One region of the Burkholderia sp. BCC1972 genome, then DNA from elsewhere that is predicted to be linked to it. Evidence: riboswitches for the same ligand, from Rfam matches in the RefSeq annotation. Region 1 holds a riboswitch; the other holds the start of a gene.
What was found. Region 1 has a riboswitch for FMN ahead of U5798_RS28700 (6,7-dimethyl-8-ribityllumazine synthase). Riboswitches for the same ligand answer to the same signal wherever they lie in the genome.
Positions count from the first base shown of each region.

Region 1 (9,172 bases):
CCGGCCAGCAGGTTGCGCTCCATCGCGTAGCGGTCTGCGAATTGCTGCGCGATCGCGAGTTCGCGTTCATGCGTATAGGCGGCATACGCGTCGGTCGCACGCACCAGCTGGGCGAGCAGCGGGCGGCAATTGTCGTCGATGTCGGCGATCGCTTCGTCCTTCTTGCCGGCCTGTGCGAGCCCGACGATGCGCAGCGCGACGGGCCCGTAGCTGCCTTCGATGCGCACGATGTCGCCCACCAGCTCGCGTGCGCGATCGGACGTATCGGTCGCGTTCGCCATCATGTCCTTCAGCTTCGCGAGATGCTCCTGCACGTCCTTGTGCGCCTGGTTCACGTCGACGAGTTCGGCCTCGACGTCGGCCGGCTTGGTCGCGAGTACGAGGTTGCGCGCGGCGATCGCGCGTCGGTCGACGGCGGTGCGGATTTGCGCGGACAGGTTCGCCCGCGCGTTGATGCCGTTCATGTAGCGTGAAAACTCGGCATTCGTATCGGACAGTGCCTTGAGGGCCACGCCCGACACGATCACGACGACCGCGGCGAGCAGGCCGAAGCCGCCAAGGAGTTTTGTCTTGATGCTCATTCTGGCGATTTTCACGATGTGCCTCTGTGCGTGTGGTTGGCAAATGGATTTTATTGTTCGACCAGATACGGGCTCGTGCCCGCATTAACGGGTATGCGAGATGTTTCTTTACCCTTCGAAAACCCTGATATTAGTTTTTCTAGCGTTGAGAGCGTTATCCGGCGGGCGTTCTTGATAAAGATCAAAAAATCGCCTGTCGCCCGTGATTCAAGGGTTTATATGTGGAATTTGAAACCGGTTTTATTGATAAAAACAAAAACCATCTTTTTTATAATAATTGTCTGATGATTTCGTTTCGATTTATGGATGAATACTGGAATTTCGTTTTCGGTGAATCACGGAAGGTGCCGATACGAATGTCCGGCGTACGCCGCCTGACTGGCGCGATGGGCAGATAAACGGAAACGGGCACGCCATGTCGGCGCGCCCGGACGGCCCGCGGCGGGCGCCGCGGGCCGTACAAGGGTCAGAACGTAGTGCGCAACCCGGCCATCACGCTGCGGCCGCCTTCGGGCGCGAAGCCGCGCACGACCGACGTCGAATAGCGGATCTCCTGGTTCGTCAGGTCGTCGCCGCGCAGGTAGGCGAGCCAGTGCGTCGGGCCGACACGGAACTTGTAGGTCAGCACCACGCCGAGCGACGTGTAGCCGTCGGTCGAGAAGTCGTTGTCGGGCACGCGATGCTGCGACCACGCGTGCGTGACCTGTGCGCGTGCGCCGAACGGGCCGTAGCCATAGTCGGCCGCGAGCGTCGCGCGCAGCGGCGCAATGCGCGGCAGCGGCTGGCCCGTGTCGACGTTGCGCGCATGCGTGTAGTCGGCCGTCAGTTCGAGGTCGACCGTGTGGCCCCGGCGCGAGAACGCGCGCCATTTGCCGTCCAGCTCGACGCCGTAGAACTCGGCGCGCACGCCGCGATAGATCGCCTCGTTCAGCGAGCCGTCGGTGCCGGGCGCGACGGGTTCGCCGTCGCCGTCCACGACGCGGCCCGTGTTGTACTCGGTCAGGTAGTTCGAGAAGCGGTTGTAGAACACGCCGACGCTGCCGCGATTCGGGCCGCTCGCATAGCGCAGCGACAGGTCGGTCGACACGGCTTTCTCCTTCGATGCGTTCGGGTTGCCGATCAGGAACTGGCCGGTCGCATCGTGCGGGCCGTTCGAATACAGCTCGTAGAAGGTCGGCGCGCGTTCGGTGTATGCGACGTTCGCCGCGACCGACCATACCGGTGTCAGCGAAAACAGCGCGCCGGCCGACAGGCTGCCCGCGTTGAAGTCGCGCGGCTGCGCGCCCGCGAATTTCTCGACGCCGGCCGGATCGGGGTCGACCTTCACGTGCTCGAAGCGGCCGCCGAGGCTCAGCTTCAGCGCGGGGACGACCTGCCATTCCTCGAGGCCGAACAGCGCGACGCTGTTCGTGCGCGTGGACGGCACGAGCAATTCGTCGCCGAGCGCGGAGAACGTGTTCTGGGCGAACTGCACGCCGATCGCGCCTTCGAACGGGCCGATCTTGCGATGCCGCGCCTCGATGCGCGCTTCGTAGCCGCGATTGCGGAAGGTGGTCGCCGTCTCGCCGTTGTTGACTTCCTTGTGGCGATAGTCGGTGTACGCGAAATCGAATTTCAGCTTCGTGAACGGCCCGCTCAGGTTGCGCACCTCGGACGCGAACGCAAGGCGTTCCTGCCGCATCCGCAGCCGCACGTCGCTTTCCGCGACCGAGCCGTAGTTCGATTCATAGCCGCTGTACGACAGGCCCGCGAAGCCGTCGGCCCACGTGTACGACGCGCCGACCGCGCCGCCGTGCACGCGGCCGTCGCTGTTCGGCACGTTGCCTTCCGGCTGCGGCGTGTCGGGGCCGTCGACCGCACGTTGCTGGCTGCTGCGCGCGTAGCCGGGAATCCGCAGCTTGCTCGTTTCGCGGTCGAACGCGTCGACGTGGAACGCGAAGCGGCCGTTGCCGCCTTCGACCTGCGCGGCACTGGCGCGCACGGAATTCGCGCCGCCGTAGCGCGCGTCGAGCGCGCCCGTCACGCCTTCGATCGCTTCGCGCGGAATCCGGTTGTCGATCGTGTTGACCACGCCGCCCACTGCGTTGCCGCCGTACAGCAGCGCGGCCGGGCCGCGCACGATCTCGACGCGCTCGATCGACAGCGGATCCTGCGGCACCGCATGGTCATACGACAGCGACGACGCGTCGTAGGCCGCGACGCCGTTCTGAAGCAGCCGGATCCGGTCGCCATCCATCCCGCGGATGATCGGGCGGCCGACCATCGGCCCGTAGGTCGTGGTCGACACGCCGGGCAGCCCGTTGAGCGTTTCGCCGAGCGAATCGGCCTGGCGGCGCGTCAGCGCATCGCCGGAGAGCTGCACGGTCGGCGCGATCAGTTCGGTGTCGCCGAGCGGGTTCGCGGTCACGAAGATCGGTGCGAGCGAGGTGGCGGCCGGCGCCGGGTTCGACGACGCGGGTGGTTCGGTCTGCGCATGGGCGACGGCGGCGAGCAGCATCAGCGAAAGGGGCGAGAGCGGGCGAAGCGGTAAACGAGGGAGGTCGCGCATGGTCGGTGAATCGGTTGGAATCGGGATCGGATAACGAGCGATGCGGATCACGGCTGGATACGATATATTGTTGCGTCGCTGACGCGCAGTGACCCGCTGGAACATCGCTCGGCGAGACTCGGCCACCACGGTGGAACGGCGTCAGGCGAACGAGCTCGCGAAATGATATGTTATATCATTTCAAATTCCAAGCCGGCAGGCAGGTTCCCGTGGGGTTTCTGTCAGATCGGTGAAAAGGGCGGCTGGAGCGGAGGGGGATTGCGGGAAATGACCGGGGGCGCGTCGGGCGCATGACGCGAGCGGCGACGTCGAAGAGCCGACACGACGAGACTGTGATAGATTTCCGGCGCGGCCGATGTGCCGCGAACGTTCTCAGGGCGGGGTGAAATTCCCCACCGGCGGTAATCGCGCGATTGCGCGTAGCCCGCGAGCGCTTGCCGGCACGCATGTGCATGGCAAGGTCAGCAGACCCGGTTCGATTCCGGGGCCGACGGTCAAAGTCCGGATGAGAGAGAGCGGGGTTCGTTGCGTACGCAAGGTACGCGGCTTGTCCCTGTGCGCCCATTCAACTCACACAGGACCTATCGATGACCCAACTTGCTTCCCCCTCCCAAACTGCCGCGCCGCGTATCGCCTTTGTCCAGTCGTGCTGGCACAAGGAGATCGTCGACCAGTGCCGAAACGCGTTCGTCGACGGGCTCGCCAACGCGAACCTGAGCCGGGCGGATTGCGATTTCTTCGAAGTGGCAGGTGCCTTCGAGATCCCGCTGCATGCCAAGCTGCTCGCGAACACCGGCAAGTACGCGGCCATCGCGTGCGCCGGCCTGGTGGTCGACGGCGGCATCTATCGCCATGACTTCGTCGCGCAGGCGGTGATTTCCGGTCTCATGCAGGTGCAGCTCGAAACCGGCGTGGTGGTGCTGTCGGCGGTGCTGACGCCGCATCATTTCCACGGCGCCGAGCATGTCGCCTACTTCCACGAGCACTTCCTCGTGAAGGGCGCGGAACTCGCGCATGCATGCGTCGATACGATCGGCAAGGTCGCCGCGCTGAAGGCGGAATCCGTGGCCGCCGCGATTCCGCAGGCTGCCTGACGCATTGCGGTGCGAATGCCGCCGCGCGACGCAGGGTGTCGCGCGGCGGCATGGCTACGGGCGTCGCGTCACGGTGCGAAGAACACGTCCGTGCGGTTCGTCAGGTTGCCCGCGCTGGTCTGCACGAAGAACGGGTGGAACGACGATGACGGGAGCACGTCGAGCCCCTGGTAGTCGCCGATGAAGAACCCTTCGGCGTTGGGCGCGAGCTTCATGTCGAACGGGCCGCCGACGCGCCGCTCGTCGGCGAACGTCGTGCCGCCGTCGAGCGAGATCTTGCGCCAGAAGCCGGTCGGCAGCGTCGTCGTGTTGCCGGCCAGCAGGTCACGGAAGTCGTAGTAGGTGACCATCACGGCGCCCGTGTTGTCGACGCGCACCGACGGATTGAACGCGGGGCGCCCGGTCGGCGTGTTCAATTGCTGCGGCGTGCTCCATGTCGCGCCGCCGTCCTTCGACGTCGATACCGCAATCTCGTCGTACTTGCCGCCGTTGAAGCGGCTGTCCTGCCACACCACGTAGAGCTGCCCCGATGCGGGATCGATCGCGGGTTCCGGAATGATGTCGCCGGTGCGTACCGGTTCGCCGGTGTTCGGATCGGTGACGCCGACCGTCTGCAGCCCCGCGATCACCTGCGGTTTCGTCCACGTCGCGCCGTCGTCGGTCGACTTGATGAACGCGACCTTGCCGGCCGCCTTGCTGAACGGCGGCTGGATCAGGTCGAAGAAATCGTATAGCGTGCCGCTCTTCGGATCGACGACGATCTGGTTGCCGATCGTCTGCTGGCGCGACGGCACGTCGACGATAACCTTCGCAGCGGTCCACGTCTTGCCGCCGTCGGTCGTCTTCGAGAACAGCGTCGGCCCGCGGTACGCCTTCGTGTGCAGGTTCGCGTACGGGTTGCCGTTCGGCAGTTCGAGACGATCCCATACCGCATAGGCAGTACCGGCCTTCACGGGGTTCGCCGTCACCGATTCCTTGTCGTTGAAGAACTGCGTCGTCGGTTCGTCGTTCGCGATCAGCACGGCCGGGCTGCTCCACGTCTGTCCGCCGTCGGTCGAGACCGACGCGGCCACCGCGTTGCCGTTGTTCGACTGGTTGAACGAGATCGACACCGAATACGCGGTGCCGTCCGGCCCGAACGACACCCACGGATCGGACGCGCGCTCGTATTTCAGCCCGCCCGGCGCGCATGCGCTGAACGGCTGCGGCGTGCGCGCCCAGGTCGCGCCGCCGTCGAACGTGTAGCCGGCGACGAGCCCGTGCGCGCCGCCGTTCGACCAGCGGTCCTGCTGCCACACGCCGATCATGTTCGTCGGGTTCGCCGGGTTGACCGCGAGCCACGGTTCCACTTCGGCATTCACGTAGTTGGTGCCGGGGCCGCCGATGGTGCACGCGGCGAACGGGCTCGGGCCGGACACGACGACAGGCTCGGCGTGCGCCGCGGCAGCGGCGGCCATCGCCATCGCGGCGGACAAACGGGTGACAAGCGAAGGGGACACGATCGTGCGTCGCATGGACTGCTCCTCGTTGACGTGCGGCTGCGAAGGCACGGCACGAGGCGGCCACGCGAGCCGGGGCGCGACGAATCGTGCCGCGCGCGTTGCTGCGTGTCGTTCAGGATGCCGTTTCAGCGATCGCAATCCGCGTGCGCTGGAACCCGCCAGCACATCGGTTAAGACTCCTCTTCATTCTCATTGCTTGTCGGGTGTGTCTGCGATGTCGACCCGACGGGAAGGCCAGTCCGGGCATGCGACGAATGTGTCGAAGTGGATTGCAATGTAGGTGATTCGAATGCCGCGCGACAGGCAGTTTTTTGTAACAGTCGGTAGCCGGAAAGCGTTGCCGGCGGCGTGTGTCGGCAACGCAAATTTTGCCGTCGCGACGACATGAAAATCGAATCGAAAACACGAATCGCAATCGCTTTCGATTGATGCCGGCGCGAGTCGGTTGCGGCGGCCAACGTGCCGTTCAGCGCTCCGCCGGGAACCGGTCCTGCAACGCGCGCAGCCAGCGCGAAACGACATCGAGTTCGTCGTCGGAAAACCCGTCGCACAGCTTGCCGTTCAGTTCGCGCAGCAGCACGCGTGCGCGCTTGAGCGCCGCGTGGCCTTCGTCGGTGAGGTACAGCCGCGTTGCACGGCCGTCGTCGGAATCGGCATGACGCGTGATGAGGCCGGCTTTCGCCATCCGGTCGGCGAGGCCCGTCATCGCGGACGGCGCGAGCTGCAGCGCGGCGCCGACTTCGCCGATCAGCGCGCCATCCTGCTTCGCGAGACAGAACAGCGCGCCGGCCTGCGCGGCGCTCGCGCGCGTCTCGGTTTCGGCCTTGCGGTCGATCCAGCGCTGCACGCGCCGCTGGCCGATGTTCAACATGAAAAACAGTCGTCGGTCTTCGCTCAAGCTGGGTTCCCGGCTGCAATGGAAAGGGAGGGGCGGCCCGCGGTGCGTGGCGTGTCGAGTGCCTGCACGAGCCAGTCGGCGACATCGGGCCACAGCACGGTGCCGGGCCGGCTGCGAAAGAAGCCCATGTGCCCGACCGGGCCGCTGCCCGCCGCGCGCGGATCGATCTGGCGGCGTTCGACCTTCGCGCGGGTCAGATAGCTTACCAGCAGGCCGATCGCAGCCGGGTTCGCCCACGGATCGTCGTCGAAGCCGAGTACGAGGATCGGCAGCCGTTGCTTCGAGAAGCGCTCGGCTGCACCGAGCGTCGGATCGTCGAAGAAATAGTGCGGCAGCGTCGTCCAGCGGCTCCATTCGCGGAACACGCCGGCCGGCAGATCCTCGCCGAGCCCGAGCCGCTTGCCGGGGACATAACCCAGCAGCGCTGACATCAGCGGGCCGAGCACGCGCAGGATCAGCCGCACCTTCAGGCGTTCGACCGCCTGCGCGATCAGCCGCGTGCTGCCTGCATGTGCGGCGACGAGCACGGCCGCGCGCAGGTGCGTGGTGGCGCCCGACAGCCCGATTGCATGCCCGCCGACACTGTGGCCGACCGCCAGCAGCGGCAACCCTTCATGCGCCTGGCGCGCCCATGCGGTCGCGGCGCCCACGTCGAGCTCCATCCAGTCGCGCATGCGGGCCTTCAACGCCCCCAGGCGGGCGGGCCGCGATGCGCCGATGCCGCGGTAGTTGTAGGTCAGCGCCGCGAAGCCGCGTTCGGTCAGGAAGCGCGCGAAGCCCGCATACAGCCGTTCGGGCACGGCCGTCGCGGGATGGATCAGCACCAGCGCACGCGGCGCGGCGTCCGGCAACCACAGCGTGCCGTGCAGCGTGTAACCGTCGGCGGCGGAAAACTCGATGGGTTCGGCGGTCATGGCCATCCTCGTTCCGGGTAGTTGTTTCGCATGCGAAATATAGTCCGGGATTTATTTCGTGCGCGAAATATCTGTCGAGGATTCCTTCGAACGGCAGGCGGCCGAGACTGGTCCGCGCACAGCGCGTCCGAGTTCACTTCATAAAATATTTGCATCTTTACAAAGCAGAATATTGCGTTTGTCTCATGAAGCCGATCGACGTATCTTCACCGGTTCAATCCGTTCCGCCGGCCGTCGCGCATGGCGGACCACGCGGCGGCGCCATCGCGCTGCCGCCCGCCAACCTTCCGGGAGATCATGTTGTCGAGCCGAATCGTCACGGCGCTCTTGCTGGCGCTTGCCGCGCAGCCGGGCATTGCCAAGGACACCGTCACGCTGCGCGTCGGTGAGCAGAACTACTTCAACATCCAGGCCTCGATGGAGGCGTCCGGCGTATTGAAGGACCTGCCTTACACGATCGAGTGGAAGCACTTCCAGGCGGCCGCACCGGTTGCCGAAAGCCTGAACGGCAACGCGATCGACGTCGGTTTCCTCGGCGATTCCGCATTGCTGACGCTGGCTGCGCGCGGCGCGCCGGTGAAGGTCGTCGCGGTATCGCGGCAAAGCCTCGACGGCGTCGCGATCCTCGTGCCGAAGAATTCGCCGGTGCGCACCGTGGCCGACTTGCAGGGCAAGACCATCGCCGTATGGCGCGGCGCGTGGAGCCAGCAACTCGTGCTGCGCGCGCTCGAACACGCAGGCCTGCGCGCCGATTCGGTCAAGTACGCGTACCTGATGCCGATCGATGCGACCAACGCGTTCGCGAACGGCTCGGTCGACGCCGTGTCGTTGTGGGAGCCGTTCGTCAGCACGCTTGCGCTGCGGCAGGGCGCACGGCCCGTGACGACCGCGCAGGGGCTGATGCCCGCGCTGAGTTTCGTTGCCGCGAACGAGCAGGCCGCGTCGGACAAGCGCGCCGAGATCACCGACTTCCTGCGGCGCGTGGTGGCCGCGCGCCAGTGGGTCGACAATCACCCGCGCGAGTATGCGGACCTGTGGGCGAAACGCGCGAAGCTCGAGCCCGACGTCGCGTATCGCTGGCTCAACAACGCGAAGCAGCGCGTCGGCCCGGTCGACGATACGGCCGCGAAGGACGCGCAGAACACCGCCGACTTCCTGCACAAGGCCGGCGTGATTCCAAACGCGTACGACACGGCGAAGCTGCTCGACCGCTCGTATGCGGGCGCGTTCGCCGTGCCGGCGCAGAAGACGGCAGCGGCGCAGTGACCGCGCGGCCATTCCGACGATTTCCCCGATTTCCGATCGACGTACCCGAGGACATTCCGACATGCCAGTCGACATCATCGGCATGATCACCGCGACGCCCGGCGCGGAGGTCGACGTACCGGGCGGCGCGGCCGTCCAGCCCGACTACGTGCGCCGCTTCGCGCAGGCGCACGAGGCCGCCGGCTTCGACCAGGTCCTGGTCGGCCATTTCAGCAACGCGGCGGACGGCTTCATCGTCGCGTCGTTCGCGGCTGCCGCGACCGAGCGCATCCGCATCCTGCTCGCGCACCGGCCGGGCGTGATCGTGCCGTCGGCCGCCGCACGGCAGATCGCGACGCTCGACGTGTTCAGCGGCGGCCGGCTCGCGCT
Region 1 is NZ_CAJPGH010000025.1:79,120-88,291, reverse strand. Features, by position in the region: gene U5798_RS28710 (methyl-accepting chemotaxis protein) at 1-581, opposite strand, end outside; gene U5798_RS28705 (TonB-dependent receptor) at 1,048-3,129, opposite strand; FMN riboswitch at 3,494-3,650, shown strand; gene U5798_RS28700 (6,7-dimethyl-8-ribityllumazine synthase) at 3,717-4,223, shown strand; gene U5798_RS28695 (sialidase family protein) at 4,292-5,737, opposite strand; gene U5798_RS28690 (MarR family winged helix-turn-helix transcriptional regulator) at 6,192-6,623, opposite strand; gene U5798_RS28685 (serine aminopeptidase domain-containing protein) at 6,620-7,537, opposite strand; gene U5798_RS28680 (ABC transporter substrate-binding protein) at 7,835-8,803, shown strand; gene U5798_RS28675 (LLM class flavin-dependent oxidoreductase) at 8,865-9,172, shown strand, end outside.

Region 2 (9,172 bases), on a different contig from region 1:
GCTTCGACGAACAGCCGGATATCGCCCAGTCGGTCCATGCGATTTTCCAGAAATTTTTGAAAATGGTTCAAATGCCACGCCAATTATCAAATATAGGCGTCTTCGGGACAATGCGCGCACATCCCGCTTTCTTGTGCGGTGCGGCACCGACCGGGCGCCGTGGCCGCCGCCTTCCGGAGAACGTCATGCCCATTCCGTTACTGGCGCTCGCGATCAGCGCCTTCGCCATCGGCACCACCGAATTCATCATCATGGGCCTGTTGCCCGAAGTCGCGCACGACCTCGCCGTGTCGCTGCCGTCGGCCGGCCTGCTCGTCACCGGCTATGCGCTCGGCGTCGCGGTCGGCGCGCCGCTGCTCGCGGTGCTGACGAGCCGCATGCCGCGCAAGGCCGCGCTGCAGCTGCTGATGGCGATCTTCATCGTCGGCAACGTGCTGTGCGCGACCGCGTCCGGCTACGCGATGCTGATGGTCGCGCGCGTCGTCACGTCGTTCGCGCACGGTTCGTTCTTCGGGATCGGCGCAGTGGTCGCCGCGTCGCTCGTGCCGGCCGACAAGCGCGCGAGCGCGATCGCGCTGATGTTCACCGGGCTCACGCTGTCGAACGTGCTCGGCGTGCCGTTCGGCACGTTCGTCGGCCAGCTGCTCGGCTGGCGCGCGTCGTTCTGGATCGTCGCCGCGCTCGGCGTGCTGGCGCTCGGCGGCGTGGCCGCGCTGGTGCCGAACCGCCACGACAGCGGGCCGGTGGGCCTCGGCCACGAAGTGCGCGTGCTGAAGGAGCCGCAGGTGTGGCTCGCGCTGCTGATGACGGTGCTCGGCTTCGGCGGCGTGTTCGTCGTGTTCACTTACATCGCGCCGATTCTGGAGACCGTGTCGGGCTACTCGCCGCGCGCGGTCGCGCTGATCCTCGTGCTGTTCGGCGCCGGGCTGACGGTCGGCAACACGCTCGGCGGCAAGCTCGCCGACCGTGCGCTGATGCCGTCGCTGATCGCGATCCTCGTCGCGCTGATGGCCGTGATGGCCGTGTTCGCGAAGACGAGCCACCTGCCGGTCGCGGCCGCCGTCACCGTATTCGTGTGGGGGATCGCCGCGTTCGCGACGGTGCCGCCGCTGCAGGCGCGCGTGGTCGAGAAGGCCGCGAGCGCGCCGCATCTCGCGTCGACGCTGAACATCGGCGCGTTCAACGTCGGCAACGCGGGCGGCGCGTGGCTCGGCGGCCTTGCGCTGGAACACGGCTTCGCGCTCGACGCGCTGCCCTGGGTCGCCGTCGCGGTGACGTTCGCGGCGCTCGTCGTCACGTGGCTCGCGATGCGGCTCGACGCGCGCGGCCCGGCACGCGGCGCGGCACCGGCGGCGCAGTGAGCGTCGCCGCGGCGCGCTGACGGCGACGCCATAGCGGCAGGAAAAGGTTCGCGAGAAACGTATTCCTCCGCGATGCTGATAACGGTGTGAAGATAACTTCGTTTGCCCGTGCAAGACCGGGTGATAGCGTCTCGATACGCGCCAAGGCTGGCGCAACGCGATTCCGATCCCGGCTTACCCCCTATGCAGGGCCGCGCGGCGGCCCGGAGGCAATGCTATGTCTTCATCCCTGGCGCTCGTGCGCGACGTGTCTTCCTTCGAGTCCGGCAATGCGGCCGACCTGCGCGGCGCGTCCGCATCGCTCGACGTCCTCGAGCAGGTCGTCGGCGTGAACCTCGCGCGCTTGCGCGCCGAGCGGCAGCTGTCGCTCGATGCGCTCGCGCGGCTGTCCGGCGTGTCGCGCGCGATGCTCGCGCAGATCGAATCGGCGCGCAGCGTGCCGTCGATTAAGGTGCTCTGCAAGATCGCCGCCGCGCTGAAGGTGTCGGTCGCTGCGTTCCTGCGCCGCCATGCGGTGAACGGCTTCGAGCACCTGGCGGCCGAACGCGCATCGCGCGTCGTCAGCTCGAACGGCCGTTTCTCGGCGCGCGCGCTGTATCCGGAAGGCGAGCCGGCCGCGGCCGAATTCCACGAACTGCGGATCGCGCCGCTGCATACGGAGCCCGGCGCGCGCCGTGCGCCCGGCACGACGATCAACCTCGTCGTCAGCGAAGGCACGCTCGAAGTCAGCGTGCACGACCGCCGCCAGTTGCTCGCGACCGGCGACGCGATCGTGTTCGATGCCGACCAGCCGTACAGCCTGCGCAACCCCGGCGACCGCGAAGCGCGCGCGTTCCGTGTGACGGTGAGCCCCGAGGTGCCGCCGCGCTGGCTCGTGCCCGACGCGGCGCACGCGGCTCATTGACCGTGCCGGCGCGACCGAACGGCCGCCTTCCCGTTGTCGCGTGGAAGCGCCGTCGGGCGGTCGGCCGTTCGGACGATGCCGTTTGACCGAGTCGTCAGTAAGGTTTCAGGCGTGGTGCGCTGCGCTTCGTGCACAGCTGTTGTATGCTTGGCCCGCCGCTGACGGGGTGTTCCCGTCCGGCAATCAGTGCGTCTTCAGGGCGGGGTGAAATTCCCCACCGGCGGTAGGTCGGCGTAAGCCGGCGAGCCCGCGAGCGCCCGCGCATCCGCGCGGGGTCAGCAGATCTGGTCGAATGCCAGAGCCGACGGTCATAGTCCGGATGAGAGAAGATGTGCAGATAGTCATGTCCGTCAGGGCCGCTTCGCGATGCACGCGAAGCGGGTTGCCGTTCTGTCTGTTTGCAATGCCCTGAAACGTTTTTCGCCCAAATCGAATTTGCGAGGAGCGTTTCACATGTCCTTGTTGTCCGTTTCGTCGGCGCCCGCCGACGCCTTTGCCGATCTCCCGCTGCTGGATTCCGAACCGGTGCCGCCGCGCATCGCCGCTGCGCTCGACGCCATGCGCGCAGGCCGTGCGGTCGTGCTGCAGGATGACCACGACCGCGAGAACGAAGCCGACCTGATCGTCGCCGCCGAGCGCATCACGCCCGAGACGATGGCGCTGCTGATCCGCGAGTGCAGCGGCATCGTATGCCTGTGCCTGACCGACGACACCGTGCGCGCGCTCGAACTGCCGCCGATGGTGCAGACCAACGAAAGCCGCAACGGCACCGCGTTCACGGTGTCGATCGAAGCGCGCGAAGGCGTGCATACCGGTGTGTCGGCGGCCGATCGCGTGACGACGATCCGGGCGGCGATCGCGGAAGGTGCGAAGCCGCACGACATCGTGCGCCCCGGCCACGTGTTTCCGCTGCGTGCGCAACCGGGCGGCGTGCTCGCGCGCCGCGGTCACACCGAAGGGACGGTCGACCTGTCGATCCTCGCGGGCCTGAAGCCGGCCGGCGTGCTGTGCGAGCTGATGAATCCGGACGGCACGATGACGCGCGGCGACGACGTCGAGCGTTTCGCGCAACGCCACGGGCTGCCGATGCTGACGATCGCGGAGCTCGTCGAATTCCGCGAGGCGCTGGCGGCCGCGCGCGAACGCTGCTGCGAACCGGCCTGAGCGACGGGAAGGCGGGTGCGTTCGTGCACCCGTCGCGGGCTGGATCGACCCGATCCGGCCGGCATGAACATCAGGACTGCACGTCGCCGAATTCGCCGCGCATGCCGGCTTCGACGAGCGCCGGCAGTTCGTCCATCTTGCGCATGATCCGCGTGATGCCCATCGCGCGCAGCGCGTCCGCGTAGTTGTCGGGGATGTGGCTCGCGCCGACGAACGCGATCGTCTTCATCCCGGCCGCCCGTGCGGCATTCAACCCCGATACGCTGTCCTCGACGACGATGCAGCGCTCCGGCACGACACCGAGCGTCTGCGCCGCGTGCAGGTAGACGTCGGGGTAGGGTTTCGGCCGCGCCACCTGCTCGGAACTGAACACGCGCTCGCCGAAAATCTCGGTGAGCGACGCGCGCTTCAGCGAATTGCGCACGCGCACGAGCCGGCTGTTCGACACCACGGCCGCCGGCAGCGTGACCTTCAGCAGCGCGTCGCGCACGCCGGAGATCGGCGCGAGCGATCGCGCAAGCGCGACCTCGATGTTGTGCTCGATGGTCTCGATGAAGTTCGCGGGCATCTCGATCCCGAAGCGGGATTCGATGCCGGTGAGGAAGCGCGACGTCTGCTGGCCGAATGCCGACTTCGCGGCGGCTTCGAAATCGAGGTTCGGGAACGTGGCGGACAGCGTTTCAAGCAGCACGCGGTCGGCAATGACTTCGCTGTCGACGAGCACGCCGTCGCAGTCGCAGATGAGGTGATCGAGCATGGTGATGAAAATGCGGTAGACCGGCGACGCCGATCAATTCGCCATCATACGTGCTTTCGCGCGCGCGCCGCGTGGCGTTTCGGCAAATTTGCCCGATACGGGCGTGCGGGTGCCACATGTCGTGCCGCCGAGGCACAGGTCGCCCGATGGCGGCCGCCCGGGTGACCGGGCCGCCGCCGTTTGTCGCGTCACAGCGCGATCACGCGCCCCGTTTTCCACGACGTCATCGCGGCTTCGGCCAGCTCGAGCGCGGCGAGCCCGTCGTCGATCGTCGTCCTGACCGGCGTGCCGTCGCGCAGCGCGTCGACGAAGTGCGCGATCTCGGCCGCGTATGCATGCCGGTAGCGCTCGAGGAAGAACGGCTCCGGCACGTCGGTCGCGATGCCGCCGGCGAGCCATGCGCTCACCTCGGTAGGCCGCACGTTGCCGGCCTGCAGCATCCCGTGGCTGCCGAGCAGCTCGAAGCGCTGGTCGTAGCCGTAGGCCGCGCGTCGCGACGTGTTGATCTGGCACAGCATCCCGCGCTGCGTGCGGATCGTCACGGCGGTCGAATCGATGTCGCCCGCTTCGTGCACGGCCGGGTCGGTCAGGCAACTGCCGGTCGCGTGCAGCGTCTGCGCCTCGTCGCCGAGGATCCAGCGGAACACGTCGAAGTCGTGGATCAGCATGTCCTTGAAGATGCCGCCCGAGCTGCGGAGATAGTCGGCCGGCGGCGCGCCCGGGTCGCGGCTCGTGACGACCAGCATTTCCGGCGCACCGATTTCGCCGCGCTCGACGCGTGCCTTCAGCGCCGCGAACGTCGGGTCGAAGCGGCGCTGGAAGCCGATCATGCAGGTCACGCCGGTGCGCCGCACGACGTCCGCGCATGCGCGCGCGCGTTCGACGGTCAGGTCGACCGGCTTCTCGCAGAACACGGCCTTGCCCGCGTTCGCGGCCGCGACGATCAGGTCCGCGTGCGTGTCGGTGCTCGACGCGATCACGACGGCCTGCACCGACGCGTCGCCGAGTGCGCGCTCGAGGTCGGCGACCTGCGCGCCGTGCGCGTGCGCGAGCGCCTCGGCCGACGGCGCATGCCGGTCGATCACGTACCTGAGCTTCGCGCCCGGATGGCGCGCGAGATTCGCCGCGTGGATCTTGCCGATCCTGCCCGCGCCGAACAAGGCGAATTCGATCATTCCGTTCTCCTGTTGATTGGGTTTTGTCGGCACGCCGCGTGTGCCGGCAGCGTGTCCTGGTGATGTATCAGTGATCCGCCAGTTCACCGCGCACGTAGTCGATGCTCGCCCGCAGCCGGTCTTCGATGTCGCTGGCCTCGGCGATCTCGCTCGCGAACGGTTCGAACGAAAACGCGCCGCGGTAGCCGCGTGCAAGCAGTTCGCGCAGTTGCCGGAGGTTGCCGAGGCGGTCGGCGCGGCCGACCAGCACGCGGTGGCCGTCGCGCATCCGGTCGACCGGCAGGTCGTGTTCCTCGACGCCCGAGATGTGCACGAGGCCCGTCAGGTTCGGGAAGAAGATGTCCTCGCCGGACAGGTGGTGGTGGAACGTGTCGTGCACGAGCCGGAAGACCTGTTCGCCCGCTGCGTCGTAGATGCCTTTCACCGCATCCGACTTGCGGCGCAGCGCGCATTCCTCGAAGCCGAGCGGCTCGATGAAGCCGAGCAGGTTGCGTGCTTCGAGGATCGGCTTCAGCGCCTTCAATGCCTTTACGAGATCCGTGTGGCGCGCGTCCGCGTTGCGTGTGTCGCCGCGGCTGTTGGTCGGGCACAGCACCAGCGCACGCGCGCCGCACTGCGCCGCGTAGTCGGCCAGCGCGGTCGCCTCGTCCGCGCGCTCGGCGTTCCATTGCTCGAAGCGCTGCAGCGCGTTGATCGTCAGGATCGTCACGTCACCGGCTTCGGCCGTCGCGCGTACGGCGGTGGCCGGCGTACCGTCGGCGATCTCGACGCCGTCGAGATCGTTGCGGATCTCGATCGTGTCGACGCCGAGGCGCCGGCACATCGCGACGTAGCGGTCGAGCGGCAAGCGCGGCGCGCTGATCCGGTTCAGCGAAAAGTGGAAGGCTTGCGTCATCGTTCTGTCCTTGGGGCTCGAGTGGGGTGGGTTCGAATCAGGTGCCGGTGCGCGCGGCGAGTGCCTGCCATGTGTCGCGCAGCCAGTGCGCACACGCGACGTTGTTGTCGAAGATCGAATAGCGGGCGCCACCGCCGTAGTCGGGAAACGGGATGAACTCGCAACTGATCTGTTCGAGCGGCGTCGGCTGCGTGTGAACCTGCGCATGCAGCAACTGGCGCAGTGCGGCTTTCCACGTGTCGAGCGATGCCGCGTGCCATTCGCCGTGATAGGCGCCCGGCGCAGGCGCGACGAACGGGTACTGGATGCCGCGCCCGGGCCGGCCGTCCGCGCGGCGCATCCAGCGATTGTCGGGATTGTTCGGCGCGACGCTGCGCGCATGCGCATGCCGGACCCAGCCGCGCGCGATCCAGTCGGTGTAGAAGGCAGCGGGCGAAGCCGGGTCGAGCAGCGCGCGTCCGCCGTCGGCTGGTTCGCGCAGGCCCGATGCGTCGAGTTCGGTGCGATTGCCGATCTTGAACAGCAGGTGCGAATGATCGAGCGTGATCCGGAACGGTGCGCCGGCCTGCTCGACGTGCTGCGCGACGCGCGCCACGCGCGCGAAATCCTCGCTCCACATGTCGACGTGCACTTCGAGGCTCGGCAGGCATCCGACCGGCTCGCCGCGTTCATAGGTACGCAGGTAGAAATCGGCGACTTCGCGGTCCGACAGCGGGTGGCCGTCCGCGTGATGCGCGAACAACTGGCAGTTGAGCACCGTGCTGCCGAAGCGCGCGCCCGCGTCGACGATCTCGGCGACGTGCGCTTCGTCGCGACCCGCGCACCAGATGCCGCCGATCACGCGAATCGGCAGCGCGTGGCGCTCGACCAGCGCGAAGTACGGCGACAGGTCTTCGCCGCGCACCGGGTTCTGTTCGACGTAGTCGAACACGCCGGCGCCGGCGATCATCCGAAAGCGTTCGGCGGGCGTGGGCGGCGGCAGGCCGTCGTGTTCGAGCACGCCGTCGAGGTTCACGCCGATGAGGATCGGTTCAGCCATCGTCTCCTGTCCATGGATGTCCTGCGGATGGCTGTCCAATGTACGGATGAGCGGCACAGGCTGCATGCCCGGCGTTGGCGAAAAATCGCCCATGCGGCGGTCGATTTTTTCGCCAGGCGCACGCCGCGCGTTACACGGCGGGATTCAGGGCTGCAGGTACGTGCTCGTTCTCACGTTCGCCGGGCAGAACACGCGGAACTCGACCGGGTCGCCCGGCGGCGGCTGTTCGACGATCCCGCACGCATGCAGCACGTGCTGCAGCGCGGAAATCGCCTGGCCGTCCGGGTCCTGGTCGATTGCGAGATCCATCGCGCCGGCTTCGATGAAGGTGCGGTGCTGGTCGATCATCTCATGGCCGATCCACACGACGCGCCCGATGGCGCCGGCCTTGCGCAGCGCCGCTTCGATGCCGGCCGAGCCTGCGCCGCTGTTGTAGATCGCGACCACGTCGTCGTGCGCCTGCAGCGCCTTCGTCACCGCGCGGTAGCAGCGGTCGTCCTGGTCGAGTGTTTCGACCGGCTCGTCGTCGCAGCGGATCGCGGCGAACGCGTCGGCGAGCTGGTCGCGGCAGCCGGCCATCCGGTCGGCGTGTGCGCGGTAGCCCATGCGCCCGCCGAGCAGCAGCGCGCGGCCGGGGCGCGCCGCGAGGCGGCCGATGTAGTAGCCGGCCGTGCGTCCGGCGCGGTAGTTGTCGATGCCGGCGAAGTGCGCGCGATCGATGCCGCCGATGTCGGTGACCATCGTGACGACGGTCTCGCCGCGCGCGATCGCGCCGGCCAGTGCGTCGCGCACGCGGGCCGTGTCGCGCGCGGTGACGATCAGCGCCGCGCGCCGGTACGCGGGCCGTTCGATCTGCGCGGCGGCGCGTTCGTCATCCGCGGCGGGCAGGATCGTCCGGTGCACGACCACGCGCCGGTCGAGCATTTGCAGCGAGCGCTGCAGCGCCTGCTGGAGCCGCCGGAAGAACGGCGCGTCGGTGTCCGGCAGCAGCACGTCGACGTGGATCAGCCCGTGTCGCGTGTCGGGCAGTTGCCGCGGCACGCCGAGCTGCCGTGCGGCCGCCACCACGCGCTCGCGCGCCTGCGCGGACACGCTGCCGCGCTCGTTCAGCACGCGGTCGACGGTGGTCGTGCTGACGCCCGCGAGCGCCGCGATCTCGTCGAAGCGCGCAGTGCGCTTGCGCCAGCGCGGCCCGGATTCACCTGCCATGGTCGTCTCCATCGTTGAGGTCGCCATCGATCGCGTGGCGTTGCCGGACACGCTAAAGCGATGGCGAAATTTCGTCAACGTTTCGATTGAGCAGCGGAGGCCGCGGGCCTAATTTTGATTCCATGGCGAAGCGCTCGTTGCGCTTTCCTCGCACAAGAATCCAGGGAGACAGACGTGGCTCAACCCGACCACCCGGTGCGTGACCGCACGGCGGCACGCCGTCAGGAATACAGAATGACCGGCGGTGCCGGCGAGCGCGCGCAAGCGGCCGGGCTCGTCAACGCCGCGTGGTACCGGTGCGCGGTGCCGCGGCCGCTGATGAAGCAGCTGATGCAGCGCGGCGATGCGCGTGCGATCCGCGACACGCTGATCTGGTACGCGGCGATCGCGATCAGCGGCGGGCTCGCGTGGCTGGCGTGGCGTGCGCATTCGGCGTGGGCGATCCCCGCGTTCTTCGTGTACGGCACGCTTTACTGCAGCCCGGCCGACTCGCGCTGGCACGAATGCGGGCACGGCACCGCGTTCCGTACACGCTGGATGAACGACGTGCTGTACCAGGTCGCGTCGTTCCAGGTGTTCCGCCGCGCGACCGCATGGCGCTGGAGCCATGCACGTCATCACACCGATACGCTGGTCGTCGGGCGCGATCCGGAAATCGCCGCGCCGAA
Region 2 is NZ_CAJPGH010000016.1:85,053-94,224, reverse strand. Features, by position in the region: gene U5798_RS22490 (LysR family transcriptional regulator) at 1-38, opposite strand, end outside; gene U5798_RS22485 (MFS transporter) at 186-1,361, shown strand; gene U5798_RS22480 (XRE family transcriptional regulator) at 1,579-2,265, shown strand; FMN riboswitch at 2,452-2,600, shown strand; gene ribB (3,4-dihydroxy-2-butanone-4-phosphate synthase) at 2,719-3,429, shown strand; gene U5798_RS22470 (HAD family hydrolase) at 3,500-4,186, opposite strand; gene iolG (inositol 2-dehydrogenase) at 4,375-5,361, opposite strand; gene U5798_RS22460 (TIM barrel protein) at 5,429-6,256, opposite strand; gene U5798_RS22455 (xylose isomerase) at 6,294-7,295, opposite strand; gene U5798_RS22450 (LacI family DNA-binding transcriptional regulator) at 7,440-8,504, opposite strand; gene U5798_RS22445 (fatty acid desaturase family protein) at 8,679-9,172, shown strand, end outside.
Region 2: another riboswitch for FMN. It lies ahead of ribB (3,4-dihydroxy-2-butanone-4-phosphate synthase); the one in region 1 lies ahead of U5798_RS28700 (6,7-dimethyl-8-ribityllumazine synthase).